2 regions of the Mammaliicoccus sciuri genome follow, and region 1 is predicted to be linked to the other one. Evidence: riboswitches for the same ligand, from Rfam matches in the RefSeq annotation. Region 1 holds a riboswitch; the other holds the start of a gene.

Evidence for each region. A riboswitch is a leader RNA that binds a small molecule or an ion and turns the genes downstream of it on or off. The one in region 1 is predicted to bind lysine.
Region 2: it holds a riboswitch for lysine, as region 1 does, so the genes downstream of both, MUA60_RS08125 (aspartate kinase) here and MUA60_RS06555 (amino acid permease) in region 1, are expected to answer to the same signal.

Annotation. Positions count from the first base shown of each region.
Region 1 covers NZ_CP094824.1:1,253,524-1,269,236, reverse strand. Annotated here, with positions in the region: gene rplT (50S ribosomal protein L20) at 1-44, opposite strand, end outside; gene rpmI (50S ribosomal protein L35) at 87-287, opposite strand; gene infC (translation initiation factor IF-3) at 313-843, opposite strand; ribosomal protein L20 leader region at 868-993, opposite strand; gene MUA60_RS06555 (amino acid permease) at 1,046-2,539, opposite strand; lysine riboswitch at 2,628-2,800, opposite strand; gene thrS (threonine--tRNA ligase) at 2,870-4,798, opposite strand; gene dnaI (primosomal protein DnaI) at 5,113-6,033, opposite strand; gene MUA60_RS06540 (replicative helicase loading/DNA remodeling protein DnaB) at 6,033-7,415, opposite strand; gene nrdR (transcriptional regulator NrdR) at 7,427-7,885, opposite strand; gene MUA60_RS06530 (glyceraldehyde-3-phosphate dehydrogenase) at 8,064-9,098, opposite strand; gene coaE (dephospho-CoA kinase) at 9,261-9,857, opposite strand; gene mutM (bifunctional DNA-formamidopyrimidine glycosylase/DNA-(apurinic or apyrimidinic site) lyase) at 9,866-10,738, opposite strand; gene polA (DNA polymerase I) at 10,760-13,381, opposite strand; gene pnpS (two-component system histidine kinase PnpS) at 13,630-15,336, opposite strand; gene MUA60_RS06505 (response regulator transcription factor) at 15,329-15,713, opposite strand, start outside.
Region 2 covers NZ_CP094824.1:1,559,385-1,575,097, reverse strand. Annotated here, with positions in the region: partial or broken gene MUA60_RS08155 (lactose/cellobiose PTS transporter subunit IIB) at 1-1,258, opposite strand, end outside; gene MUA60_RS08150 (PTS lactose/cellobiose transporter subunit IIA) at 1,264-1,596, opposite strand; gene MUA60_RS08145 (CAT RNA binding domain-containing protein) at 1,589-2,458, opposite strand; gene MUA60_RS08140 (CvfB family protein) at 2,716-3,618, opposite strand; gene MUA60_RS08135 (ABC-F family ATP-binding cassette domain-containing protein) at 3,762-5,363, shown strand; gene MUA60_RS08130 (IS256 family transposase) at 5,683-6,849, opposite strand; lysine riboswitch at 7,181-7,357, shown strand; gene MUA60_RS08125 (aspartate kinase) at 7,444-8,646, shown strand; gene MUA60_RS08120 (aspartate-semialdehyde dehydrogenase) at 8,667-9,653, shown strand; gene dapA (4-hydroxy-tetrahydrodipicolinate synthase) at 9,669-10,559, shown strand; gene dapB (4-hydroxy-tetrahydrodipicolinate reductase) at 10,556-11,293, shown strand; gene dapD (2,3,4,5-tetrahydropyridine-2,6-dicarboxylate N-acetyltransferase) at 11,295-12,014, shown strand; gene MUA60_RS08100 (M20 metallopeptidase family protein) at 12,113-13,261, shown strand; gene alr (alanine racemase) at 13,261-14,331, shown strand; gene lysA (diaminopimelate decarboxylase) at 14,331-15,596, shown strand; gene cspA (cold shock protein CspA) at 15,703-15,713, opposite strand, start outside.

The DNA of each region.
Region 1 (15,713 bases):
TTACGACGAGCTCTCGTCACTGTTCCACCTTTAACACGTGGCATGATAATTCCTCCTTAAAATGGACCATTAGTCCGCTATGTTTATTATTTTACGTACGTTAACATTTGTTTAACTCGTTTAGCATCTGATTTAGAAACTAATGAAGCTTTACGCAATTTACGTTTTGCTTTTGTAGATTTGTTTGCGAATAAGTGTGAAGTGAACGCTCTAGAACGTTTTAATTGACCTGAACCAGTTCTTTTAACACGTTTTGCTGCTCCACGATGAGTTTTCATTTTAGGCATTGAGATTTCCTCCTATAATTTCGGTTTATTTGTCGTTTGAAATTGGCGCTAACATTAAGAACATTGAACGCCCTTCCATTTTAGGTCTTTGTTCAACTGTTGCTATGTCTTTACAAGATTCTGCAAAGCGTTCTAACACACGTTGACCAATTTCTTTATGCGTGATCGCACGACCTCTAAATCTAATCGATACTTTAACTTTATCTTCTTTAGATAAGAATTTTTGAGCATGTTTCAATTTAGTTTCGAAGTCATGTTCTTCGATAGTTGGACTTAATCGAATTTCTTTAACATTGACTACTTTTTGTTTCTTACGCATTTCTTTTTCTTTCTTCTGCTGTTCGAATTTGTATTTACCGTAATCCATAATTCTTGCAACAGGTGGTTTAGCATTAGGCGCTACGATTACAACGTCTAAATCTACTCGTTCAGCCATTTCAAGGGCTTCATATTTAGATTTAACACCAATTTGCTCACCATCTTGGCCAATAAGGCGAAGTTCTTTTGCACGAATTTTGTCGTTAACTTGAGTCTGATCTTTAGCTATGGTTGACACCTCCTAGAATTTTTACGAAGTCGTCCAAGAAAAAAAGAACGAATGCATAATGCACCCGTTCTCATCCATAAACTTTAAAGGTTTATTGTACCTGCTAACTGCTTTACGCGTCACTACAGGTGAGAAGCGGGTATGCTTCTACTTGGTCCGTTTCGTATTCAACAAAACTTATCTTACCAATTATAAACCCTTATGTCAATGTTTATTTAATATTCTTTTCAAATTCTTTCATATCCACATCTTGACTTAAGTCAACTTTATCAAGTGGAATCATTTTAGTTCTATATTTTAGTTTATGGAAAATAAAAAACGCTAAAAATACAGGAATACCCATATAAGTAATAAAGAATCTTCTTGGTTCGAATTCACCAGTTTGGATGAAATCAACATCTTGTCCTACGATTACAATCGCACATAAAGCAAATGCGAACAATGGGCCAAATGGGAACCATTTAGCTTTATATTTTAATTTTGTCTTATCATAATCTTGTAGATCAAATGCTCTTCTAAATCTATAATGACTGATCGCGATTCCTAACCAAGCAATAAAGCCTGTCATACCAGAAGCAGCGATAATATATTCGTATGCCCCACCACTTAAATGCTCAATTGCAAATATAAGTATAACAACTACTGCCGTTGCAAATAATGCTGTGTAAGGAACACCTGATTTATTTGTTTTTGAAAATACTGGTGATGCTAATCTATCTTTACTCATTGAGAATAGCATTCTAACTGAAGCATACATACCAGAGTTACCTGCTGATAATACTGAAGTTAAAATAACAGCATTCATAAATGAAGCAGCAAATGCTAAACCGGCATTCTCAAATACAAGTGTAAATGGTGATTTCGCAATTTCGTCTCCACCCATTAAGTTTGGATTTGTATAAGGAATAATCATACCAATTACAAAGATTGCTAAAATGTAAAATAGTAAAATTCTCCAGAATACTTGTTTAATCGCTTTAGGTACAGCTCTTTCAGGATTTTCAGATTCTCCAGCTGTAATACCAATTAACTCAGTACCTTGGAATGAGAATCCCGCAACTAAGAATACACCTAATACAAGTAAGAATGTATTAACGTTCGAGTCACCTAAGAATGGTGCATCACCTGCTACAAAGTTGTCGAACCCTAAGTATTCGCCACCTAGTAAACCAAATATCGTTAATAAACCTACACCAATGAAAATAATTACTGTAGCTACTTTAATAAATGCAAACCAGTATTCACTTTCCCCGTATACTCTAACTGAAAGTGCATTAAGGCCAAATATGATAACCATAAAAATGACACTCCATAACCATGATGGAATGATTTCTAGTGGTTCCCAGTAACTCACAACTTGAGATGCAATTGTAATATCAGCTGCAACTGTAATAACCCAGTTAAACCAATAGTTCCATCCCAATGCAAATCCTAGTGAAGGATCGACAAATCGAGTTGCGTAAGTACTAAAAGAACCTGAGACTGGTAAATAAGTTGCCATTTCTCCTAATGATGTCATAAGGAAGAAGACCATCAAGCCAACTATTGCATATGCTAGTAATGCACCACCCGGTCCAGCATCTCTAATCGCTCCGCCAGAAGTCATAAATAAACCAGTACCAATACAACCACCGATGGCTATCATAGAGATATGTCTATCTTTGAGTTTCCTTTGAATATTGTTCGTTGATTTTTCTTGATTCATTGCTATTTCCTTTCTCCATTCCACAATCGAGCCACTAAAAAAGTCGCATATCTCAAGAGATATGCGACCGATATATGAACATTCCATACAAATTGGTAGCACATCACTTAGTGTGACAGTCCAGTATTTATTAAACACTGACCCAACAAACCATATTATGGATATGATTCGTTTCGGCGATGCACCCTTTCATTATTTCAACATACGCGCCATTTCGCTTCTGAATAATTACTCTTGAACATCGCAACCTCTAACTCATTACTGAGGAATATTTAATTAAATTTCACTATTAAAACTATACCCGATGATTCCAGAAATTTCAATAGGATATTACTTTTTTAGTCGAATTTCATCCACTATATTCCAGATGAATTCGTCTTTTTCAACAGTTTTTGAATCTTTAGATCCATACTGACGTACATTTACTTCTTGGTTTTCTACTTCTTTATCACCGACAACGATTTGGTACGGTATTTTTTTCATTTGTGCTTCACGAATTTTATATCCCATTTTTTCGTTACGGTCGTCAATATGAACACGTACACCTTGAGATTTTAATTCATCGTTTAATGCTCTTGCATAATCGTAATGTAAGTCAACATTTACAGGTATAATTTCCACTTGTTTTGGTGCTAACCAAAGTGGGAATGCACCTTTAGTTTCTTCTATTAAGAATGCAGTAAATCTTTCCATAGTAGAAATTACACCTCTATGAATAACAACTGGACGGTGTTCTTCACCATCATTACCGATATAAGTTAAATCAAATTTTTGTGGCAATAAGAAATCTATTTGAGCAGTAGATAGTGTTTCTTCTTTACCCATTGCTGTTTTAACTTGAACGTCTAATTTAGGGCCATAGAATGCCGCTTCACCGATTGCTTCTTCATATGGTAATGCCATCTCATCGATTACTTCTTTAAGAACCGCTTGTGCTTTATTCCACATTTCGTCATCGTCGAAGTATTTTTCTTTATCTTCTGGATCACGATAACTTAATCTGAATTTATAATCCTCGAAACCAAAATCTTTATACACATCAAGAATCATGTTAACAACGCGTTTAAATTCTTCTTTAATTTGGTCTGGACGAACAAAGATATGCGCATCATTTAAAGTCATACCTCTAACACGTTGTAAACCTGATACTGCACCACTTGCTTCATATCTATGCATCATACCTAATTCAGCTATACGAATTGGTAACTCTCTATATGAATGACGACTATTTTTATAAATCATCATGTGATGTGGACAGTTCATAGGTCTAAGCACAAGTTCTTCATTACCTAAATCCATTGGAGGGAACATATCTTCGTGATAGTGATCCCAATGTCCAGATCTCTTGTAGAAATCTACATTAGCCATAATTGGTGTATACACGTGGTCATAGCCCATTGCGACTTCTTTATCTACAATATAACGTTCTAATTCACGTCTAATTGTCGCACCATTTGGTAACCATAAAGGTAATCCAGCACCAACATCTTGATTAGTAGTAAATAATTCTAGTTCTCTACCAATTTTACGGTGATCACGTTCTTTTCTTTCTTCTAATACTTTCAAGTATGCTTTTAATTCTTTTTTATCAAAGAATGCTGTACCATAAATACGTTGCAACATCTTATTGTTTGAGTCACCTCTCCAATAAGCACCTGCAGTAGATAACAATTTGAATTCTTTAATTTTTGAAGTTGAAGGAACATGTACGCCTCGACATAAATCTGTAAATTCACCTTGAGAATAAAGTGTTACATTTTCGTCTTCAGGAATAGCATCGATTAACTCTAATTTATATTCATCATTTTTAAAGAATGCTTTCGCTTCATCGCGACTTACAACTTTACGTTCAATTTTAAAGTTTTCATTCACAATTTGTTTCATTTCTTTTTCAATTGTTTCAAAGTCGTCACTAGAAATTTTATGTTCTGTATCAACGTCGTAGTAGAAACCACCTTCGATTACAGGACCTACACCAAACTTCACATCTCCATATAATCTTTGTAAAGCTTGTGCCATTAAATGTGCAGTTGAATGTCTTAACACTTCTAAAGCTTCGTCGCTTCCAGGTGTAACGATTTCAATTTCCCCATCATTTTCTAAAGGTCTTGTTAAATCTACTAATTGTCCATTAAATTTACCAGCTACAGCTTTTTTTCTTAAACCTGGGCTAATAGATTGAGCGATTTCTTCAGTAGTTGTGCCTTGTTCAAACCCTTTCACATTACCATCCGGAAACTTAATATTTATCTCACTCATAACGACTTCCTCCTCTTTTTTATTAAAGAACACAAAAAAGAGACCTCATCCAAAGGGACGAAATCTCTCGCGGTACCACCCTCATTAACGCACTTAACGTATAAGTACGATAACTCTACATAAGATAACGGTCTTGAGCCGAATGTGGATTAACACATCATGTATTGAGGGAGTAACCATTTATATTGCATTATCTCAATTTCAGCTCAATGAGACTCTCTGTGAATGCTTTATAGACGTCATGTCCTCTAAATTTGTATATTCATTTAAGATAATTCAATTATACAACTCTACTGTAAAATATCAAGCTAAAATTAAGCGCGATAGTTTTTACCATCTAGCTCATATGGTTCAGAGATTGTTTTAATACGTTCCATTATTCGACTAGCCTTCGTTATTTCTGAACCTTGGCGTGTTTTGCTCAAATGAAATTCTAATTCTTCAAAGTTAAAATTTGAACTAAAGAATGTAGGTAATTTATGGACCATTCTATAATGCAATAATGGACCCAATATTTCATCACGGACCCATGGCGTCAGTTCTTCTGCACCAACATCATCTAACATCAATACTTTAGCTTCACGAGCCGCTTCAAATCGACTACTGAACGAACCATCATTAAATCCATTTTTAAGCACTCTAATAAATTCAGGTAAATATATAATTGTAGAAGGTTGCTTTTTGACTTTTAACTGATTTGAAATTGCACCTAATATATATGATTTACCCGTTCCGAATGATCCATGTATATATAGTCCTTTAACTTCTTCACCTGCTACGATTTTATTGCAGATATCCATAGCTTTCTTAATGATTTGCATTCGAGACTCATTTTCGATGTAGATATCTTTAATTGTCGCTTTCAACGTTTCTTCTGGCATTTGGAATGATGTCACTAAACTTGATTCAAACCTTTGTTCATCATATTCAATTTTATTCGGACAAGGTAAGTATCTTGTTTTGATGTGGTCATTCTCAATGTATAGTTCAGGTACATGACCTTTCACAAAGTTGATACAAGTGCCATAACTACCACATTTCTCACAACATTTCGATTGATCTTTATACGCTTGTAATTGATCTAAATCTCTATCAATCATTTCGTTCGTTAATTCAGATTGATGTTCTTCTAAAAATGCCTTTACCTCTTTATGAGACAATGTATCTTTTTTAATTTTTTCTAATCGTTTTTGAAAATCTTTATTTTGTTTTAAATGTTGTCCAAGTGGTTCCATTATTGATCACCTTCTTTCCAAAAAGCTTCCATTTCTTTTTGAAGCGCTTGTTTTCTTTTTTCAAACGCAGCATCAGATTCATGATCATTTTGTTTCTCTTCTTTAGTTGATTCAGAAGATTTTTGTTTTAATAACCATTCTGGTGTCTTTTCAATTGATTTTAATTTATAAGGGTTATTTGCATTATTTTTACGTTCTTTTTTCTTCTCAGCTTTTTGTTTATCAAGATTTTTAACATAATGATAGGCTTCTTCAGCTGAAGATAATTTAAGTTTCTTCCAATTCGAAGCAATTTCTTCAATATATGCTTTCGGTAATTGCATATTATTTTTAAACATTACATACTCTAACAAGATGTTAATTACACCATACGGTAATTTTTCGCGTGTAATAATATCTTCAACAGTTCTCTTTTGTGCAATTGTTGGTTCAGATTGCGTAAATGATGATAACACGTCTATTGGACTTGTCGTATCCAACAATTCAAACCATGACAACAAAGAGTTCACTTCGCTGTTTTCAGAATGCGTATTTACTTTAGGTTTTTCATTTTTTAAATCTAAAGTCGGCAATTTACCTTCATGCTCGATTTGATAGATTGTGCGCGCATGTTTTCTTAAATCTTGTAGTGAAATCGTTTGGTTCTCTGTAATGGATTTTAAGATAATAGATTTCATTTCAACCGGTGTAATACCGTATAACGTAGCGATTTGTATGATGACTTCTTTCGTCTGTTTATTTAAAATCTCTTTAGAAATTAAATGATTACTCAACAATAATTCTAACATTTCAAAATCAAATTGAACGTCTGACAAATCGAGTCCTTTACTTTTATATTCAGGTCGAATATTGATATCATCTTGTTGTTCAACATTCGTCAACTTTGGCACTTTAAATACATCAGTAAAGCTCTTAGTCACTTCATGAAAGCCTTGTGTCGTCACACTGTCATCTTTATATCTATTTTTTAACCTAATATATCTCGCCTTACCAATTTGTTGATATAAAAATACAGATAATAAAGGATCATTAAAGAATTGCTCTGCTGTAGCAGGTTGCTCTAATTGATAAATAAATGATTGCGCTTCTTGATTCGTCTTAAAATACGTCTTCAGTAAGCCGATACCCTCTAACAAGTCTAAAGCATCTCTAAAGCTAGACAGATTAATTCTTAAATCATTCATAATTGTATAATGATTATACGCTTCTGTTTCATGATGATAATTAAACTGCGATAAATATAAATAAACACCAATTGCATCAGTTCCGATTAATGGCGTATATAAACTAACTAATATATCCTGATGTACATGTGTATAATTATAATTCGATTCAACATAGAAGCCATCACTTGGCTTGATACCACTAAAATATTCCGCCATTAATACTCACCTTACTTTCGGTCTTTCAATATGCCTTGCATAGACTTTAATAATTGATCGACATCTTTAAATTCTCTATATACTGATGCAAATCTTACATAAGATACTTGATCGACATCCATTAAATGTTCCATAACTTTTTCACCGATATCATTTGAAGATACTTCTGTGTTACCTTCAGATCTTAATTCTTTTTCAACTTGATTTGTAATTTCTTCTAATTTTTGATAAGCAACCGGTCTTTTTTCACAAGAACGTACTAAACCGTTTAATATTTTATCTCTATTAAATGTTTGTCTTGCGCCGTCTTTTTTTACGACGATTAAAGGTGTGAGCTCTACTCTTTCAAAAGTTGTGAAACGAAATCCACATGATTCACATTCTCTTCGTCGTCTAATTGCTACTAAATCATCCGCGTGTCTAGAGTCTACAACTTTGGAATTTTCATATTTACAGTTTGGACATCTCATTCGTTTCACCCCTTATATACTTATTACATAGATTGATTATACAGTAGTTTGTTATTTTTTTAAACGCTCACTACTTTTCAAAATGCACTTATAGATACTTAACAGTATTATTATTAAATAAAAAACGTAATGCGGTATTTAATTTACCACATTACGTTTTAATTGTAACTTATATCACTTATGAAATTTTTTGTTCTCTCACTTCTGAAAGTATTTGAGCAATTTGTTCTGCTAGTTCAACAACTCTCATTGAGTAGCCCCATTCATTATCATACCAAGCAAGTACTTTCACTTTATTATCTGCAATGACCATTGTAGATTGTTCGTCAACGATTGCTGAATGTGGATTCGTTTTGAAATCAATTGAAACAAGTGGCTCATCATTAACATCCATAATCCCTTTTAATGGTCCATTACTAGCTTGACGTAATGCTTCATTTACTTCTTCAACTGTTACATTTTGTTTTAAATCCACAACTAAATCTACTAGTGAAACATTAGACGTTGGTACCCTTAATGCCATTCCATGCATTTTACCTTCTAATTCAGGTAGTACAAGTGACAATGCTTTTGCTGCACCTGTTGAAGTTGGAATGATACTATCCGTACAAGAACGTGCTCTTCTCAAATCTTTATGAGGATTATCTAAGTTCTTTTGGTCATTCGTAAATGCATGTACAGTTGTCATTAAACCATTTTCGATTCCAAATGTATCATTTAAAACTTTGGCTACTGGGCTTAAACAATTTGTTGTACAAGATGCATTTGACACAATATCAAAATCATTTAAATCGAGTGCATCGTCATTCACACCTCTAACAATTGTTTGAACATGTCCACCTTTAGATGGCCCCGTTAAAATAACTTTTTTAGCGCCAGCGTCAATATGTGCGATAGCTTTATCTCCATGATTAAATTTACCAGTTGCTTCTATAACAATATCAATTCCTAAAGTTCCCCACGGTAATAATTTAGGATTTCTTTCAGATACAAGTAAAATTTTATGACCATCAATAATGATGCCATCTTCAACTGCTTTAATTTCTCCATCTAATTTGCCATGCGTAGAATCATATTTAATTAAATGAGCAATTGTTTCTGGTGGATATGAAGCATTAATAGCCACAATATTTAAATCATTTGATTTAAGTGCACCTCTTAAGACCATTCTTCCAATTCTTCCTAAACCATTAATTGCGATATTTTTCTTCATAGTCGAGAACCCCTTTTAATGTGATATACTATTTGTTGCAATTAGTATATCACATTAAAAGTTTGTTGAAAACGTTTTCTATTATCTTTTTCTAAAATAAATTAAAAAAGTGGATGAATAACAAATGCTATTCATCCACTTTCATTTTAATCTTATTTAATTTTAAAGATTTAATGCCTTACTTTTAAGTAAAGCATTAATATTATAGTGTAAGTCGTCTAAAGATCCATTGTTATCAATAATACAATCAGCTAATGCTTTCTTTTCATCTATTGGTATTTGTGATTGAATTCTTGCTTCTGCTTCTTCATCACTTAACTGATTACGTTCTTTAAGTCGTTGTATTTGAGTTTCTTCATCTGTATAAACTAACCATGTTTCATCGACTGTATTTTGCAGTTTGTTCTCAAACAATAACGGAATATCCATAATGACATTTTTACCATGACTTAATGCCGCTTCTTTTTCTTTATCCATTATTGTTCTTACTATTGGGTGAATGATATTGTTTAGTTTTTCTCGCATTGTCGGATCTTTAAATACAATAGATCCAACATATTGTCTATTCATTTCACCATCTATAATCGCTTTTTCTCCAAATACTTCTTTAACTTGTTGTAGACCAACGCTACCTTTTTCGACTGCTTTTCGACTAGCTACATCGGCATCTACTATACAAAACCCTTTATCTTTTAAAATACGAGATACTGTAGACTTTCCAGTTGCAATACCTCCAGTTAAACCTATTACTTTCGCCATTTTTACACCTACTTTTGACAATTTGGACAATAGTGTGTATTTCTTGTAGCAATGACTTTTTGTAATACTTGCCCGCCACATTGACCACACACTTTTTTACCATATATTCTATGCTTTTCTTGCATTGTCCCTTTTTCACCATCTGCATTATAGTAATCAGATATACTTGAACCTCCGTTATCAATACCTTCTTTTAACACGTTAACCACTTCATCAAAGACCGCTTTACGTTCTTTTGAAGTTAAGTCTTTCACTGGTCTCATCGGAAGAACGCCAGCTCTTAACAAGGCTTCACAAGCATAAATGTTACCGCAACCTGATATAACTGTATGATCCAATATCGCGACTTTAATTGGTTTATTTATAAATTTATTTGACAATACTTTATTTAAGTAATGTTGGTACGCTTCTTCTACAAACGGTTCTGGTGCAATTTTTAAGACTGAAGGATATTCACTTAAATCTTCCAATGCTCTTAGTTCACCGAACCTTCTAATATCTGTGTAAATAAGCTGTAATCCGTTATCTAATTCAAATATAACGTGCCAATGCTTTCTATGATTATCAACTTCAATATGACTTAATTCTGGAACTGTAAAGAATGCCCCCGTCATACCGAAGTGACACATGATAACATTGCCATTTTCACCGTTATCAATTTCCATAAAAATATATTTACTTCTACGATAGACACTCATAATCTTGTAATGTTCAGTACGTTCTTTGAATACAGCTAATGAACTACCTTTTATAATTGTTTCTTTACCTGTCGATTTGCCCACTTCAACTTTTTCTGAAAATGTTACTTTTTGTATTGTGGCACCGACAATTTTAGGTTCTATCACTTTTTTAACACTTTCTACTTCTGGTAACTCTGGCATATATAATCTTCTTTCCTATTATTATTTAGCATCATACCAAGTTTGTCCTGAACTAGATTCTACACTTAATGGTACAGATAACTCGAGTGCATTATCCATGATGTCTTCTACAAACGGTTGGAATGCTTCTAATTCATCTTCTGGTACTTCAAATATTAACTCATCGTGTACTTGTAATAATAATTTAGCTTTAAAATCTTTATCTTTCATTTTGTTCGCAAATTGTACCATTGCTAATTTAATAATATCCGCTGCACTACCTTGAATTGGTGTATTCATAGCTGTTCTCTCAGCAAAACTTCTTAGATTAAAGTTACGATTTGTGATGTCTGGTGTATATCTTCTTCTATGAAGTAGCGTTTCTACATAACCTTTTTGTTTAGCATCTTGTACGATTGTATCCATGTATTCTTTTACTTTAGGGAAACTATCTAAGTAATCATCAATAAATTGCTTAGCAGCTTTTCTTGTAATGCCTAAACTTTGACTTAAACCATAGTCACTAATACCATACACAATACCAAAGTTAACTGCTTTTGCTTGTATTCTCATATTTGAAGTTACTTCGTCTTTACTGACATTGAACACACGCATTGCAGTTGTCGTATGAATATCTTCATTAGCAGTAAAGGCTTCTTTCATATGCTCGTCACCAGTAATATCTGCTAATACACGTAATTCGATTTGAGAATAGTCAGCAGCAAATATAACGTGATTCTCTTTACTTGGTCTAAATGCTTTTCTAATTTTTCTACCTTCTTCTAATCTTATAGGTATGTTTTGTAGATTAGGATCTACAGAACTTAAACGACCCGTTTGAGCTAATGTTTGATTAAATCTCGTATGAATCTTACCTTCAGACGTAATCATTTTTTGCAATCCTTCAATATAAGTAGATTGAAGTTTAGCGAGCTGTCTATAGACTAATATATCTTCAATAATTGGATGTTCATTACGCAATTGTTCTAACACATCAACTGCAGTTGAGTATCCAGTCTTTGTCTTTTTAATAATTGGTAGTTTTAAATCTTCAAATAATACGACACCTAACTGTTTTGGTGAATTAATATTGAATTCCAAACCGGCATGATGATGAATTTTTTCAATCAATTTATCGATACGTACTTTCAAGTCTTCTTGCATTTCAACTAAAGTATCTTTATCAACCGTTATACCGATATATTCCATTTCAGCTAATACACGTGCTAACGGTAATTCTAAGTCATCGTGTAAACTCAATTGATCTTTTTCATCTAGTAATTGTATCATTTTATCTTTTGTTTCATAAACTGCCGTTACCTTTTTAGCGATACTTTCAAAAAGCATATCTTGTTCTGGGACGTGTAACTTTTTACCTTTGCCATATATACTTTCGTCATTCGGTACATAATAAATGCCAAATTCTGATACGACTGAGTATACATCATCAATTGTTCTAGAAGGATCTAAAATATAACTCGCTAACATTGTATCGAACTGAATTCCATTAATTTCAATACCTAATCTTTTACATATTATAATCGTCTTTTTAGCGTCATAAGTTGCAAATGTTACTTGATCATTTTCAAGCCATTGCTGTAATTTTTTATGTTCTTTTAAAACATCAGGAGAAACAACATAAGTTTCGTCATTTGCATGAATCGCAAATCCAAGTATATCTGCTTTTAAATAATTAGCTTCGTTCGTTTCAAAATGAATAGCCGCTTCAGTTACATTATCAAAATCAAAGTCATCAATATCAGTTGAGTATTTAATCTCTCGGTCATCTGTTGCTTCAGCACTTGCATCCATTTGATCAAACAATTGTTTGAATTCTAATGTCTTAAATAACTTTATCTTCTCGTCATTACTTTGATCCGTAAGCTTCAAGTCATCAATTGTGACTTCTACAGGCGACTCACGATTAATCGTAGCAAGCTCTTTACTTAACTTAGCATTGTCTTCGTTATCTATTAATTTTTCTTTCATTTTTGATTTCTTTAACTCATTAATATTTTCATAAACACCTTCTACAGTCTCAAACTGTTTCAGTAATTTAATCGCTGTCTTCTCACCAATTCCAGGCACACCTGGTATATTATCTGACTTATCACCCATAAGCCCTTTCATATCAATAATTTGGTTAGGTACTAAACCATCATATTTTTCAGCGATAAATTCAGGCGTATAATGATCAATATCTGTTACACCTTTTTTAGTATAATAAATCGTTACATTTTCACTTGCTAACTGAGTTAAATCTCGGTCACCCGTAATGATGATTGTCTTAATATTTTTCTCATCTGCTTCACGAGATAATGTACCGATAATATCATCCGCTTCATAATTTTCTAATTCATAATGTTTAATATGATAACTTTCCACAAGTTGACGGATATATGGTAATTGGCTTCTTAATTCATCAGGCGTCTTCTCACGACCACCTTTATATTCACTGTACATATTATTTCTGAAGGTTGTTTTTCCAGCATCAAAAGCAACCATAAAATGAGTTGGTTCTTCTTCTTTAATTATTTTATCTAAAATCATCGTAAAACCATATATAGCATTCGTATAAACGCCAGCTTTATTTGTTAATAACGGCAAAGCAAAAAATGCTCTAAATGATAAACTATTACCATCAATCAGTACCAATTTTTCCACGATAAGATACCTCCATCTTTATATTGATTATATTTTATCATATCTCACTATATAATAAGATTGTTTCGCATAAATAAAACGTTATCATAGATTAATGATATTAATTGTTACACCAACCTTTAATTTTTCACAAAAAAAAACGAAATACGCAATGTATTTCGCATAATCATCAAAATGAAGGGGTCTATCTTTATTCTATTTGTTCATGATTAATTCAATATGAATAAATTGTAAAGATTATATGAAGATTACTTATTAAAGAGTTTCACAATAAAGTTAGATCCTTTTCCAACTTCTGATTCTACTTTGATTTGTCCATTATGTGCTTCTACAATATGTTTCGTAATGGATAAACCAAGTCCTGTTCCTCCTGAATCTCTACTACGCGCTTTATCTACACGATAAAATCTTTCGAAAATTCGTTTTTGTTCATCTTTAGATATACCTATACCATTATCTTTCACAGAAATGATTTGACCATCATCTACTTCTTTAATCGTTATAATAACTTCACTAGATTTCGGTGAATAACTAATGGCATTCGATAATAAATTAATCAACACTTGTGTTAACTTATCTTTATCTCCGTATCCATACACTTCTTTATCAATACGATTTGTAATGTGAATATCTTTTTTAGTAGCAACATTGGATACTGTATTAATCGAATGTTCACCAATTTCTGTTAATGATATTTGTTCTTTCGGTATCTCGCTATTTTGTTCGATTTTTGATAACTCGAGTAAATCTTGAACAAGTGATTGAATTCGATTAGATTCATCTAACATGATATTTAAGAACATATCTAACGATTCAGGATTATTTTTAGCACCATCTAATAATGTTTCAGCACATCCTTTTATCGATGTAATTGGTGTTCTTAATTCATGAGATACATTAGCCACAAAATCTTTTCGCATATGTTCTAATTTTTTCAACTTCGTTATATCATGCATAACGACAACTAAACCTAATAGATTTCGTTTTTTTCGAGATAATACTGGAATAACTGAAACTTCAAAGAACTTATTATGTACATCATTGATATACATTTCGACTTGTTCATACATAGGTTTTTCTAATTTTAAAGCTTCGTTCATCATCTGTATAATCTCAACATTAGGCATTGCTTCTTTAAATAACTGTCCTTCAGAATAACTGTCTCTATCAAATAAGTCATGATACGTTTTGTTTGCAATGACAATATAACCTTCTCTATCTAACATTAAAATTGCACTTGGAATATTCTCTAAAGTCGTTTCCAATCGATTACGTTGCAATTTCTGTTCATTATTTAAATTATCTAATGTTCTAGCAAGTTCATTCGTATTAACAAAGAGTTCTTTCGTTTCTTTCACATTACTTTCTGGCACTCTGACACGATATTTACCAGAAGCTAATAATTTAGTAGCATATGTCACTTCTTTAATTGGATGAATATAAGAAGTGTTAATATATCGAACGACAAAATAGATTAAAGGTAATGTAAAACATAAGACTATTAATAAATATTTCCAGATATCTTTTTGAATAATTGCTATCGTATCTGTATGTTTTGCAATGACAACTGTATAATCACCATACGTTCTTGCATACATGACTTCAGATTCTGACTTATCTACTGCGAAGTATTCATCAAATGCTTTTGCATCAGATAAAGCTTGCTTTTTATTTTGATTAAATATGTTTGTATCTTTTTTACTTGAACTATATAACACACGTCCATCTTTTTGCAGTAAAATATCTTGATTAAACACACTCAAAATATCTTTAAGATTTTCAGGATTATTTTTTGCAATATCATAAACTTTTTTGGATTCAGTCTTTAATAATTTTTGCTGTTGTTTAGAAATTAAATCGTAACTAGAATTATGAAGGAAAAAACCTAATATAAGAAAACTTACAACAGTAACCGTTGTAAGTATAATTAGTAATTTATTATAGAACTTAATCATTATTCTTAGGTCTTTCTAGCTTATAGCCTAAACCTCTCACCGTTTTAATGAATTGAGGTTGCTTAGGATTTTCTTCAAGTTTATCCCTCAAATGACTAATGTGCACATCGACTATTCTAGAGTCTCCAGCAAATTCATAATTCCAGACAGAATTCAACATATGTTCTCTAGTTATCACACGACCTTGTCTCTCAATAAGGTAAAGTAAAAGTTCGAATTCTTTTGGTGTCAATTCTAATAATTCATCATTTCTATACACTTCAAAGAAGTCTGGTCTAATTCTAATTGCACCAAGAATAATATCTTCATCTTCATCTAAGTTTTTATTTTCAACTTGCCCAACGCGTCTTAATATAGCTTTAACACGTGCTACAACT
Region 2 (15,713 bases), 310 kb from region 1:
TTCACTCACTTTAATACGATCATATGCTTTAATAAATGGCATCCAAATCACAAAGTCGAGTATCATAATAACGGCTATTAATAATAAAGATAATGGCGCAAAGTTTGATGCCATATAAATACCTATAGGTCCTGGTGTCGGCCATGGTAAGAAATGCATGAAACTATTCATACCTAGATTCTCTACGAAAAATTTCAATACCCATGAGTTAAGAATTGGTGTCACGATAAAAGGTATCATGAATACAGGGTTTAAAATAATTGGCGCACCAAATAATAAAGGTTCATTTACAGCAAATGTTGTAGGAATAAATGACGCTTTACCAACAGCTTTAAGTTCTTTAGACTTACACAAGAATATAAATATATATGGAACTAAGAATGTGGCACCAGTACCTCCGATCAGTGCTACAAAGTCTTGCGTACTTTGTGTTAATGCAATATGTGCATGTTGACCTTCTCTAAATAATCTTAAGTTTTCAACTTGGTTGTTATACATAATCGCAATAACAGCAGGACCTACTACAGATGGTCCATGTACACCTATAAACCAGAAGAAAGCTATAAATCCGAAGATAATCGCAAATCCTAAGTAACCATTTGCAGCTGTAAATAATGGTGACAGTATAATTGTCGCCAATTCTGCTAAGTTACCATTAGCAATTTGACGAATCGCGATATCGATAATCCAGAATAAACCGACAGAAGCGGCAAACGGAATCATATCTTTAAACGCTTGTGCGATATTACCAGGTACTTGAGGTGGCATCTTAATTGTGATATTTCGGCCAATAAAGAATTTATAAAAGTTGGGTATTACAAATGCCACGATAAATGATGCGATAAGTCCTTTAGTACCAAGCATATCAATGCTTATACCGTCTTTAACGGGGTTCATCGCTACAATTAGTAATGAAGATTCTGCAGCTACGAATGTTGAAATGACATTGATTTGGTTCGTTTTAGGTAATTTTAAGTTTTTATTGTCAGTTAATGATTTCGTAACAGTCCCTGCCATATAAAGTGCTAACATACCCATTGTGAATTGATAAACTTTCATAATGGTAGTTTCGATATTTTTTGGCCAATGGAATCCCCAAACGTTCGGTACGTAAGCAGCTAAAATAAATAATGATGAAAATAAAATAACTGGCATTAATGCAACGAAGCCATCTCTAATTGCTGTTAAGTATGGATTAGAAGCCACTTTTTCAAAAAAATGGTTTCATCTTTTCAATAAATTTAATTATCTTATTCACATGTATCACCCATTTTGTTTTAAAGTTTGAAGTTGTTCATAAATATCAATGATGTAATTTACAGAATCACGTAATGCCATTGTTGTCATTAAGTGATCTTGACCGTGTACCATAATAAAACTTAATTCAGATGATTCACCACTTGCTTCTTGAGCTAAACATTGGGTTTGTTCTTTATGTGCTTCTGTTATAAATGTATTTGCACTTTCAATATGACTACGCGCTTCATCGAATAGTCCGTTTTTAGCTTTTTCCATAGCAGCCATAACTTCTCTTCTTGCATCCCCAGCTATCGCTACAATAGTGAAACCTACCATCATATTCTCTTCTCTACTCATCTCGTGTTGTGCCTCCTTTTTGTGATGATAATATGCGTTCTATATGCAACTGAAAATAGAACAAGTGATGTTGATTAATAACAATATTGAACTTTCTTGATATGGCGTTATATAAGTCTTTTGCGTACAAATAAGAATTTGGATAGTGTGTTTTTAAATGCTGTTGGAATGATATATCAACTTGTTGAGATAAGTCTTCAGAATAATCAAGAATGTGTTCTGTTAAATACTTTAAGTGCTGGATGAATCTATCATAATAATATTCATTGGACTTATTCCGTGTGATACCTATTTGATTTAAGCAATTGATCAAATCGTTCAGTTGAATATTTTTATTCTTATAAGCAGTTTGATTTTCGATACCCTCAGGTTGCTCAGCGTTGATAAAATGTAATGCTAGATTATTTGCTTCATATGCTGGGAAAGAAATATTTAAATTTCGTTTAATAATCGTTAATGCGTATAAACTAGATTCAAATGCACGAGGATGAATGCTTTTAACATCAATAGAAAATGTCTGTATCTTTTGGTTGTTTTGATGAATATTGACCGCGTGATGTAAATGATGCGTTAATGTGACATAAATGTAATCTTGAAATGTAAAATCAAATTTATGTTGAACATCATTTATGATTTCACAACATGTCGTAATAATCGGTACGGGTACATCATTAATTAAAGACTGTAAATGAAATCTCACTTCTTGATTATCGAGTCTAAAGATTTTCTCGGGTGTTTGATGAGATAAGAAATCACCTTTCTTTTTTGAGAACACGATTCCTTTCCCCATAGCGATTACTTCTTCACCATTTTCACTGATGGCAATAGCAACATTATTGTTAAGGACTTGTTTGATTATCATAGGCAGCAATACCTCCAATCATTTGAAATAAAAAATACCACAAGACTTAGAGGTGATTCATGCACCTCAAGAATTGTGGTTTTCGCCTAATTGAATAGTCACGATCCAAATATTTGATTGTTTATTAATGTTCGATATTGTTACATTTATAATTTACAACGCTTTTTAAATAATGTCAATATTGTAATTAAATGGCATATAATCGCGATAAAAAACCAAACTCAACTTCATTTGGAAGTGTCAGTTTGGTTTTATAATTAGTCTTCTTTTTTAACTTGAGCCCAACCTTTTTTAGTGATGGTAATTTTACCAGTCTCGATTGTGATCAATTTTTGTTTATATAATCTACCGATAGCACGTTTGAAACTTGCTTTACTCATATTAAAGACTTCTTTAATCGCTTCTGGGTTTGATTTATCCCAAAATGGTAATTCTCCGTCATATTCTACAAGTAAATCAAATATCACTTGGCCATCTTCATCTAGCCTTTCATGTGCCAATGGTAAGAATGAACCATTTAATTCACCGTTTTCTTTTACGCCGATGATTCTAACGTCCATTTCTTCACCTAGTCTTGGTTCATGTTTACGTTCTGATTCATGTACAAATATTTTATAACCATCTTCAGATAAGAGGAAAGTACCTACTCTTAATAAGCGATATGGTCTTGCTGTTACATGTTGATGTAACATAGATTCTTCAGCCATTTTGTACATCGTGTCAACGATTGTTTCTGTTGCTAGTCTCGCAAACATTTGACTATTACTATCTATTCTAAGTGTACAGAATATCATGTCACCGTTTTGTGGCCATAGCTCTTTAACTTTAGGTAGATCTTCCCATGGAATGAGTACTTCTCTAGGTAATCCTACATCTACTGCAGCACCATCACGGTCTACTCTCAATACTTTTACCCAATCATAACGGTCTTTTGTAATAGTTGGCATGTTTTGTGTAGCAAATAATTCTCCAGATCGGCTAGGATATACAAAGAAACTATAATCTTCACCGATTTCTAATTGATCGTCATCTTCCACTTCTGAAGCATTCATTTTAATAGGTTCGCTATTTGGTCCAAGTAAGTGATAAGTTGAACCTTCCAATCTATCCAATTTTAAAAAGTCTATGCGACCTACAAGCGTATCTTTTTCGTGTGCCATGTCATTCTCCATTCATATGTTTTTCGTTTATTCATTATAACATGCATTTTGCTTCGTGTAACGACTGTTCAAACTCTTGCCCATTTTTGTTTCATTTATGATATAATTCATCGGTAGAAGTATTAATGAAAAGGAGTCATTTAATGTTACAAGTTACGAATGTAAGTTTACGTTTCGGTGATCGTAAGCTTTTTGAAGATGTAAATATTAAGTTCACACCAGGTAACTGTTACGGACTTATCGGTGCTAATGGAGCTGGGAAATCAACGTTCTTAAAAGTATTATCAGGCGAATTAGATTCTCAATCAGGTCACGTTTCACTTGGTAAAGATGAACGTTTAGCAGTATTAAAACAGGATCACTTTGCGCACGAAGATGAAAAAGTGATTGATGTTGTATTAAAAGGCCATGAAAAATTATGGCAAGTTATGACTGAGAAAAACGAAATTTATATGAAACCAGACTTCTCAGATGAAGATGGTATGCGTGCAGCAGAACTTGAAGGTGAGTTTGCTGAAATGAACGGATGGAATGCAGAAGCGGATGCATCTGTTTTACTTTCAGGTTTAGGTATTAAAGACGAATTACATGACAAAATGATGTCTGAATTAGAAAACAACCAAAAAGTAAAAGTACTTCTTGCTCAAAGTTTATTTGGTGAGCCAGATGTTCTATTACTCGATGAGCCTACAAACGGTTTAGATATTAAAGCGATTGCTTGGTTAGAAGATTTCTTAATTAACTTTGAGAATACAGTTATCGTCGTATCACATGATAGACATTTCTTAAACAATGTATGTACACATATTGCTGACTTAGACTACGGCAAAATTAAACTATTTGTCGGAAACTATGACTTCTGGTATCAATCAAGTCAACTTGCTACTCAAATGGCTCAAGATCAAAACAAGAAAAAAGAAGAACGTATTAAAGAATTACAAGACTTTATTGCAAGATTTAGTGCGAACGCTTCTAAATCTAAGCAAGCAACAAGCCGTAAGAAAATGCTTGAAAAAATTGAACTTGATGACATTCAACCATCATCAAGACGTTATCCATTCGTTAATTTCACAATTGAGCGAGAAATCGGTAATGACTTATTACAAGTTCAAGGTGTTTCAAAAACAATTGACGGTCAAAAAGTATTAAATAACGTTTCATTTACAATGAACCCAAATGATAAAGCTGTATTAATCGGAGAAAGTGAGATTGCTAAAACGACCCTACTTCGTATTTTAGCTGGTGAAATTGAACCAGATGAAGGAACAGTTAAATGGGGCGTTACAACAACACAATCATACTTACCAAAAGATAACTCAGAATATTTCGAAGGTATAGAAATGAACTTAGTTGACTGGTTAAGACAGTATGCACCACCAGAAGAACAAACAGAAACATTCTTAAGAGGATTCCTTGGACGTATGTTATTTAGTGGTGAAGAAGTTAAGAAAAAAGCAAGTGTCCTTTCAGGTGGAGAAAAAGTAAGATGTATGTTAAGTAAAATGATGTTATCAAACTCTAACGTATTATTACTAGACGAACCAACAAACCACTTAGACTTAGAAAGTATCACTGCAGTCAATGATGGATTGAAGAATTTCAAAGGATCATTAATCTTTACTTCATATGACTTTGAATTTATCAATACAATCGCTAATCGCGTAATTGAAATCAAAGAAGACGGCGCAATTTCTAAAGAAATCAGTTATGAAGAATACTTGAGAGATCAAGGTGTTTATAACTAATTAGCATATATGGAACTGAGACATGAGGACATGTCTCAGTTTTTTATTTTTGGGGAAAATGATGGAGATGTGAGTTTTCAGGCGTTCAATGTTGCAAGTGAGCGTCGACTAGCAATGTTCAGGTGTTCAATGTTGCAAGACAGGGTAAACAAGCAACATAGACACCCTCTATTTAGTCAAGTCCATATGTTTGTGTAATATCTTTAGAATGTAATCAACCTTTGGTTTTTTAATGAATCGAACAACTATATTTGTTTTGAAGTTTAAACAGATATAGTTGTTTGATCACTACTTATTTTTTAAAAAATAAGTAGCTTAATTAAGCGATAAATGGTCTGTTAGACTTATCAAATCTTTCTTGAATATCCATAAGTACTGCGCCAATTAATCTAAAAGCTGAATCTAGATTAGGGAATGTTTTAACTATTTTTTCTCGTTTTCTGAGTTGCATATTAATATTTTCAACTGAATTAGTAGTTCTTAGATTTTTATGATGTTGAGCAGGAAATCTATAGAATTGTGAGGCATCTTCGAAGCCTTCATCCAATATTTTAATAGCTTCCACATACTTAGGATTACTTTCATATTGTGCAATGAATTCATCTTTGAGCTGAACAGCGTGACGATATGTTGGTGCTTGGAATATTGATTTAAGTAACATTCTAGCTTCTTTAGAGTTCTTTTTAGGAAATCTCTCTACAATATTTTTAAGAAAATGGAATGTACAACGTTGCCAAGATGAATCAATAAACTGTGACTTAATAGATTTAATAAGTCCAGAATGCGCATCAGAGATAATAAGTTCAGGTGTTGTTAAACCACGCATTCTTAAGTCTTCAAAAAACTCTGACCAAGCTAATTCTGACTCTTGATTAGAAATTTTAAAGCCAATAATGTCGCGTTTTCTATTTTCGTTGATACCCATAGCGATATAAACACCTTTAGAAACAATTTTATTATTCTCTCTTACCTTAATGTGCATAGCATCAACAAATACATACTTATACTGATGACTAACAATAGGTCTACCAGCCCATTCTTTAATTTCAGGATCTAGGTTTTTTATTACGCCTGAAACAGTTGATTTAGACACAGATTTTCCCGTTAGGGATTCCACAATTTTATTAACATTTCTAGTTGAAACACCATTAATGTATGCTTCTGTCATCGCTAAAATAAGCGATTGGTCAGAACGCGAATATTGATTAAATACTTCAGTTGTAAATTCACCGTCACGTGTTCTTGGAACTTTTAATGTCAGATTGCCAATAGGCATCAGGAAATCACGCGCATAATAGCCATTAAGTTGTGCGTTTCTTCCTGAATTCTTTTGTTTATATCCAGCATTAACATACTTGTCTCTTTCCATTTCCATGTATGCATTTATGACAGTCATAGCTATTGTTTTCATAGACGCATTCATATCACTTCCAAAAATAGCACTTGCCAATTCTTCATAATCTAAGTTAACATTTAATTGAGTCATATATAGTCACCTCTACAATTTTTTCTTAGTCGATTACATTGTACCAAAGTGAGCTATATGTGGCTCTTTTTTTATTACACAATTATATGGACATATTCCTCTATTTATCAAGACTGACTAAACAAGATAAATCCAGCCCTACTTTTCTTACCAACCTCCCCCCATTCCTAAAAACTCCCTCCATCTCCTCCACACTCATCTAAAATGAATATGAATGAATATTAATATTCTAAAATGATCAATCAAATAGTAAGAACTTTTTGAAATTATCAGTTTTCTCTCTTTACATCAATATTCTTTGTATGTATAATGAATGCATACCAATTGAATATGTTTTTGATGAGGCGCATCAATCATTAGTAACTACCCCTATTGGACTGCAATCTTAAAGGAGTGAAAGGGTGCGATGCCGAAACATTATATTTTTGCAGAAATATGGTGTTGGACATTTAGGTTAAGAGCTAGTTGTCTGTCATTATTTTAAGAATAATGGAGTGCATCACTTGTATATATAAATTAAAACAAGTTCGAATGCCGAACTTGTTTTTTTATTTATATTACAGCGTTCGTCTCCGATTTATAGGAGGAATTATTTTGAGTCAGAGTGTTTTAAAATTTGGCGGTACGTCCGTTGGTGATTTTGACAAAATTAAAAATATCGCACATATGTTGAAATCACGTGTTGATAATGGAGAACAATTAGTAGTGGTTGTAAGTGCTATGGGTAAGACGACAGATTCTTTACTTGAAAATATTAGCTCACTTACGACGCAACCTAAAGATGAGCATTTAGCGATGTTTTTAACGACTGGTGAACAACAAACCATTTCATACTTATCAATGGTATTGAATGATATTGGTGTTCAAACGAAAGCAATGACTGGATATCAAGCAGGTATCAAGACAATTGGTAATCATTTGAAAAGTAAAATTGCAGAAATTGATGCACTACGTTTTGAAGAAGCTTTTGAAACAAATGACATTCTTGTCGTTGCAGGATTTCAAGGTGTGAATGATCATCTGGAAATTACAACTTTAGGACGCGGCGGTTCTGATACAACTGCAGTAGCCATTGCAGCAAGTATAGATACATCTTGTGAAATATATACAGATGTTGATGGTGTATATGGAACAGACCCTAGAATTTATCAAGAAGCAAAGTTGCTCAATGAAGTTTCATATGAAGAAATGATGGAAATGAGTGCTTTAGGTGCTGGCGTATTAGAATCTAGAAGTGTCGAAATTGCAAAAAATTATAACATACCATTATATCTTGGTAGAACATTATCAAACGTGAAAGGAACATGGATTATGCCACAAACAGAGATATTAGAGAAAAAAGCAGTTACAGGAGTCGCACTTGATACACATATGATTCATGTTACTTTAACTTATCTGATGCAAAATTTTGCATTATTACAGAAATTATTTGATTCATTAGAAGAACAATCAATGAATGTTGATATGATATCTCAAATTGAAAATCAACAAGGATTACAGCTTTCGTTTACGATTAAAGATTCAGACGTATATCAAATCGAACAAATCATTGAACAACTTACTGAGGAATACCCTCACTTACGTTACAAAATGAGAGATAACTACGCTAAACTTTCAGTGATTGGAACTGGCATGAGAGATATGTCAGGAATAGCTTCTAAAGCATTCCGTACTTTAATTAGTCATGACATCAACTTCTATCAAACAACAACTTCTGAGATTAGTATTTCTTACGTTGTTGATCGCGAATTAGGAGAAACTGCCGTTCGAACTTTAAGTGAAGCATTTAATATATAATGAATGATGGAGTGAACAAAATGACAAAATTAGCAGTTGTAGGCGCAACAGGTTTAGTAGGAGAAAAAGTATTAGAAGTATTAGATAGAAGAAATGTACCATTTGATGAACTTGTATTATTTTCATCACCTAGATCAGCAGGTAAACAAATCGAATTCCAAGGAAAAACTTATACTGTTGAAGCATTGACAGAAGAAAAAACAGATGGCAATTTCGATTACGTTATTATGAGTGCTGGTGGTGGTACAAGCGAGAAATTCGCCCCACTATTTGAAAAACATGGTGCAATTGTAATCGATAATTCAAGTCAATGGCGTATGCATGAAGATATTGATTTAATCGTTCCGGAAGTGAATGTACCTAAATTAAATCGTAAAATTATTGCAAACCCTAACTGTTCAACAATTCAATCAGTTGTACCTTTAAAACCTTTATTAGATCAATTTGGATTGAAACGTGTTGCGTATACAACATATCAAGCAGTATCAGGATCTGGTTTAGCTGGTCGTGAAGATTTAGCTAATGGTGAAAAAGGAGAAGCACCAAAGAACTACCCTCACCCAATTTATAATAATGTGTTACCACATATAGATGTATTTTTAGAAGATGGTTATACAAAAGAAGAACAAAAAATGATCGACGAAACTAGAAAAATCTTAGATCAACCTTCTTTAAATGTAACAGCAACTTGTGTACGTGTACCTGTTCAAGACAGCCACAGTGTGCATATAAACGTAACTTTAGATAAAGAAGCAACTGTTGAAGATATTCGTAACTTATTTAATGAAGATAACCGTGTTGTCTTAGTAGATAACGTAGAAAATAATGAATATCCATTAGCGATTCATTCTACTGGTAAAGATGAAGTATTCGTTGGAAGAATTCGTAAAGATGATTCTTTAGACAATACATTCCACATCTGGTGTACTTCAGATAATTTATTAAAAGGTGCAAGTTTAAATGCCGTTCAAGTGCTAGAACAAGTATTAGAATTAAATAAAAAATAACGAGGAGTGTTCAGTATGTCACATATTTTTAACGGTGTGGGCGTTGCCCTTACGACACCATTCACAAATGAGGATGTAGACTACGAAGCCTTTGAAAATCATATAGAATTTTTAATAGATAATGGTGTTAAAAGTATTATTATTAACGGAACAACAGCAGAAAATCCTACGCTTACAACAGAAGAAAGAAATACATTATTAGAATGTGGGATTAAAAAAGTGAATGGTCGTGTACCAGTTATAGCAGGTACAGGTACAAATAATACGCAAGCTTCTATCGATGCTTCCATAAAAGCCAAAGAATTAGGTGCTGATGCAATTATGTTAATCACACCTTATTACAACAAGACGAGTCAACGTGGATTAATCGCGCATTTTACAAAAATTGCAGATGAAGTTGCATTACCTGTTGTACTTTATAATGTCCCATCAAGAACAAATATGACGATAGATATTGAAACGGTGCTTAAACTAAGTGAAAATCCATACATCGTAGCTTTAAAAGATGCGACTGGAGATTTAGAATACGCAAAAACTTTAAAACAACAATTACCAAGTGACTTTGCATTATATAGTGGTAATGATGACAATATGTTGGATTACTATCAATTAGGCGGAGCGGGATTAATTTCAGTTGTAGCAAATGCTATACCACAAGAAACACAACAATTATATGATTATGTCGTTAATGATCAATTAGAACAAGCAAACACTTTAAATCGTGATATTACCGAATTACTTGATCATTTAAGTGTAGATGTAAATCCAGTGCCGATTAAGTTATTAACGTCTGAATTAGGTTTCGGTTGTTATGAAGTAAGATTACCGCTTGTTACATTGGAAGAACAAGAAAGAAACGTTTTAAGTGAAGCATTTACTAAGTTTAAAGATGGTGTAAAACAATGAAGATATTATTAATCGGATATGGTGCAATGAATGAACGCGTCGCAAGATTAGCAGAAGAAAGAGATAACGAAATTGTTGGTGTTGTTGTAAAGGATTCAACGAAATCATATCCCTACCCTGCTTTCGAATCTATTTCTGAAGCGCCAGAAGCGGATGTGGCAATAGACTTTTCAAATCCTGAATTATTATTGCCTTTATTAGAAGAAGACTTCACATTACCTTTAGTTATCGCAACGACTGGTGAAAAAGAACAAATCATAGAAAAGTTAAAAGAAAAATCTCAGAACATGCCTGTATTTTTCAGCGCAAATATGAGCTATGGCGTGCATATACTCAAAGAAATTATTCAATATGCAGTACCATTATTGGAAGACTTTGATATTGAAATGTTAGAAAAGCATCATAATAAGAAAGTCGATGCACCAAGTGGTACACTCGTTCAACTATATGACGCAATTAAAGAAAAAAGAGCACAATCTGTACCAGTTTATGACAGACATGAATCAACTACTAAACGTGAACCTACAGAAATTGGCATTAGTTCACAACGTGGTGGTACAATTGTTGGAGAACATCAAGTACTATTTGCTAGCCATGACGAAACGATTGAAATCACACATCGTGCGCAGTCTAAAGATATCTTTGCTAATGGCGCAATTAATGTAGCAGATGTTCTAGTCAATAAAGAAAACGGATATTACACATACAATAATTTAAATGAGGAGAGAATTTAACATGGTTAAAGATTTTACGGCAGAAGAAATTATACAATATATTAGTGAAGCAGAGAAAGTAACGCCTTTAAAGGTTTATGTAAACGGCACATTTGAAAATGTTGAATTCCCAGAGTCATTTAAAGTATTTGGTTCTGAAACATCTAAAACAATTTTCTGTGATGCTAAAGATTGGAAGAGCTTTTATGACGCGAATCAATCAGCTATTACGGATTTAGAAATTGAACATGATCGTCGTAATTCAGCAATTCCATTAAAAGACTTAACAAATACAAATGCAAGAATCGAACCAGGTGCTTTCATTAGAGAACATGCAGTTATTGAAGACGGTGCTGTTGTGATGATGGGTGCTACAATCAATATCGGTGCTGTTGTTGGAGAAGGTACAATGGTAGATATGAACGCTACTTTAGGTGGACGTGCAACAACTGGTAAAAATGTACACGTTGGTGCTGGATCAGTATTAGCGGGTGTTATCGAACCACCAAGTGCATCACCTGTTGTGATTGAAGATGACGTATTAATCGGTGCAAATGCTGTTATCCTTGAAGGCGTTAGAGTCGGCAAAGGTGCAATCGTTGCAGCTGGTGCTATCGTAACTAAAGATGTTCCAGCTGGTGCAGTAGTAGCTGGTACACCTGCTAAAGTTATTAAACAATCAGCAGATGTACAAGATGGTAAAAAAGAAATTGTATCTGCTTTACGTAATTTAAATCAATAATATCATTTTAGTCGGGGCGGGACTGCGATATCATTTTCCTTAAATGAAATTTCTATCCCGCTCCCTCTTTCTATACATAATACAAAGGACTGAGTTAAATGTCTGAATTAGAATTTGTGAAAAATACAAGAAGATACTTACATCAACACCCAGAGTTAAGTATGCAAGAATATGAGACAACTGCGTATATTGAAGACTTCTTAAAACAATTAAATATTCCATACGAACGCCCTATTCAAACAGGTGTCATTGGTTATTTAGAAGGCAATTCGAATCATACAATTGCGTATCGAGCGGATATCGATGCCTTACCTATTCAAGAAGTAAACGATGTACCTTATAAAAGTACGGTTGATCAAGTAATGCATGCATGTGGTCATGATGGTCATACAACAGCATTAATGCTTTTTACACAACGTTGTAAAGCTTTATATGATAAAGGTGAATTACCGCATAATGTCGTGTTTATATTCCAACCTTCAGAAGAAACTGAAGCTGGTGCGAATCAATTAATCCAATCAAATGTGTTTGATAAATATAATATAGAGAAAATTTATGGCGTACACATTATGCCATTTGAAGATGTCGGCACAGTAGCCTTTAAAAATGATGAAATTACAGCCAGTGCAACAGAGTATCGATTTTACTTAAAAGGAAGTTCGAGTCATGTTGCCAGTAAAGAAGATGGTAAAGCAGCATCAGAAGCGATGATGCATGTATTATCTCAAGTTACACAAATTCAGCAATTTCATTTAAATGGTTTAAATCGCAATATTGTTCATGTTGGACAATTCAATGTTGGTGAAGCCATTAATACCGTTCCAGAGAATGGATACTTAGAAGGTACGATTCGTACATATGATACGAATGATCTTGAAATTGTTATAAATCAAATGCAAAAAATCGCAGAAAGTGTTGAATTGCTATTTGGAGTTATTTGTACGGTTGATTTTGCTAAAGGATATCCACCTACTACAAATGATGCACAATTATATGATGGCGTTAAAGAAGCTTTAACAAGCCTCGACTTAACATTACATGAACTTGAAAAGCCTTATTTATTTGGTGAAGACTTTAGTTTCTATCGTCAATTAGCACCAAGTTATTTTGTCTTTTTTGGAACACGAAATGTTGAAAAAGATTATATTTATGGTCTACATACAAATAGACTCAATTTCGATGAAGAAGTATTAATCAGTGTCGCTGATTACTATACAGCACTATTAAATCAAGGAGCGGACAAATAATGGTAGCACGTATTACGATTGATGAACAAAATTTTATAAAAAATGCTAAAAATGTTATTAAAGATAACAAAGTTATGGCTGTCGTGAAAAACGATGCATATCATTTTGGACTAGAATTCGCAGTTAAATCCTTTATTCAGGCTGGTATTCAAACATTCAGTACGACATCACTTCATGAAGCAGTAAGAATTCGTGAAATAGATAAACAAGTGAATATCTTTTTGATGAATCCTTCTATCGAATTTGAAACATTAAAGGCACATAACATCGCGATGACGTTACCTTCATTGACGTTCTATCATGAACATGTAGAAGATTTAGCAGGCGTTAAATTACATTTAGAACTTGAAAATCTACTACACCGTTCTGGTTTGAAAGACCAAGATGAAATGTTGCAAGTACTCAAACATAATGAAAGCTTACCTATTGCAGAGCAAGCGATTATTGAAGGGATTTGGACACATTTCGGATATGCAGATGAATTTGGTGGCGATGAATATGAAACAGAAAGACAAGCTTGGATTGATTGTTTATCATTTATATTAGACCAAGGTTATGCCTTCAAATTTATTCACGCGCAAAATAGTGCAAGTTATGTTCGAGAAGACGGATTGTTCAATCAACATACGCATGCTCGTCTTGGTATTATACTTTATGGGTCAAGACCTTATAGTACCCTCTCTACTACACTTACAGATCAGAACTTTACGGTTACAGCTAATGTGATACAAGTTCGCCCTATTAAAAAAGGAGAAACTTGTGGATATAGTTTCCAATATACAGCTGATAAAGATTGTAACATTGCTGTAGTTGATATTGGCTATGGAGACGGTATACTTAAGACAAGAGCGAAACATGATGTACTTATTAATCAACAACGCTATCCAATTAGAGGGTTGATGATGAGTCACATGTTCGTTGAAGTAGATGATACAATCCAAAGTGGTGATCAAGTTGTTATGTATAGTAACGATATAAGGATTGATGAATTTACATTTAAAGGTGTTGGTGCAAATTCTGAGCAAATCAGTGCATTAAACCATCATTCATTAATAAAGGAGATTAGATAATGACAGTTAAATATAATGACCAAGGTGTTCTTACAATGGGCAATGTATCATTACAAACGATAGCTGCAAGTTTTGGTACCCCTACTATCGTATATGATGAGGAACAAATTAGAACACAATGTAGAAGATTCCATGAAGCATTTAAAGAAAGTGGCTTATCATATAATATCTCGTATGCTTCTAAAGCTTTTAGTAGTATTCAATTGTTTAAATTGATGGCAGAAGAAGAAATGGGTCTAGATGTCGTATCTGAAGGTGAATTATATACAGCTTTAGCAAGTGGATTTGATCCAAGTAAAATTCATTTTCATGGTAACAATAAGACGAATGAAGAAATTGAATATGCGATTGAAAGCGGCGTTGAATATTTCGTCATTGATTCTTTAGATGAAATCACACGTATTAATAGATTAGCTTCTAAGCCTATTAAAGCTGTATTAAGAGTGAATCCTGGCGTTGAAGCACATACACATGAATTTATCCAAACAGGTCAAGAAGATAGTAAATTTGGCTTGTCTATTAAACATGGTACTGCACTTGAAGGTGTTCGTGCTTTACAAGCATCAGATAAAATTGATTTTAAAGGAATTCACTTCCATATTGGATCACAAATTTTTGAAGCTGATGGTACTATCAACACAATCCAAATCGTATTTGAATGGTTAAAAGAACATGATATTGAGATTGATATATTAAATTTAGGTGGCGGTTTTAGTATTAAATATACTGAAGCGGATAAAAGCTACCCTATTGAAGATGGTATTAAATTGATTACAGATGCCATTAAAGAAAATAGTCAAAAATATGATATGGCTATTCCAGAGATTTCTATAGAGCCAGGACGTTCAATTGTTGGTGAAGCGGGTGTTACGTTGTATCAAGTAGGAACAATTAAAGAGATTCCTAATGTTAATACGTATGTATCAATTGATGGTGGTATGAGTGATCATATTAGAACGGCACTTTATGATGCTCAATATGAAGCATTGTTAGTGAATAGAAATGATGAAGACACACATGACGTTACAATTGCTGGTAAGTTATGTGAATCAGGTGACTTAATTGGCAGAGATATGAAACTTCCTAAATCTACAAAAATCGGTGATTATATTGCTGTATTATCTACAGGTGCTTACCACTACTCTATGAGTTCAAATTATAATCAAATGCTTAAACCTTCAGTTCTATTTGTTAAAGATGGAAAAGCGAGAGAAGTTATTAAGCGACAAACATTAAAACAATTGATTATGAATGACGTAAAATAATAAGCTGAAAACTTGAAATTTATTATTAAATAATAACAATATGATAACGCAAAAAGAAACCCTAACATTGTTAGGGTTTCTTTTTAGTCGTTCAAATTCATATATATTATAGTTTTA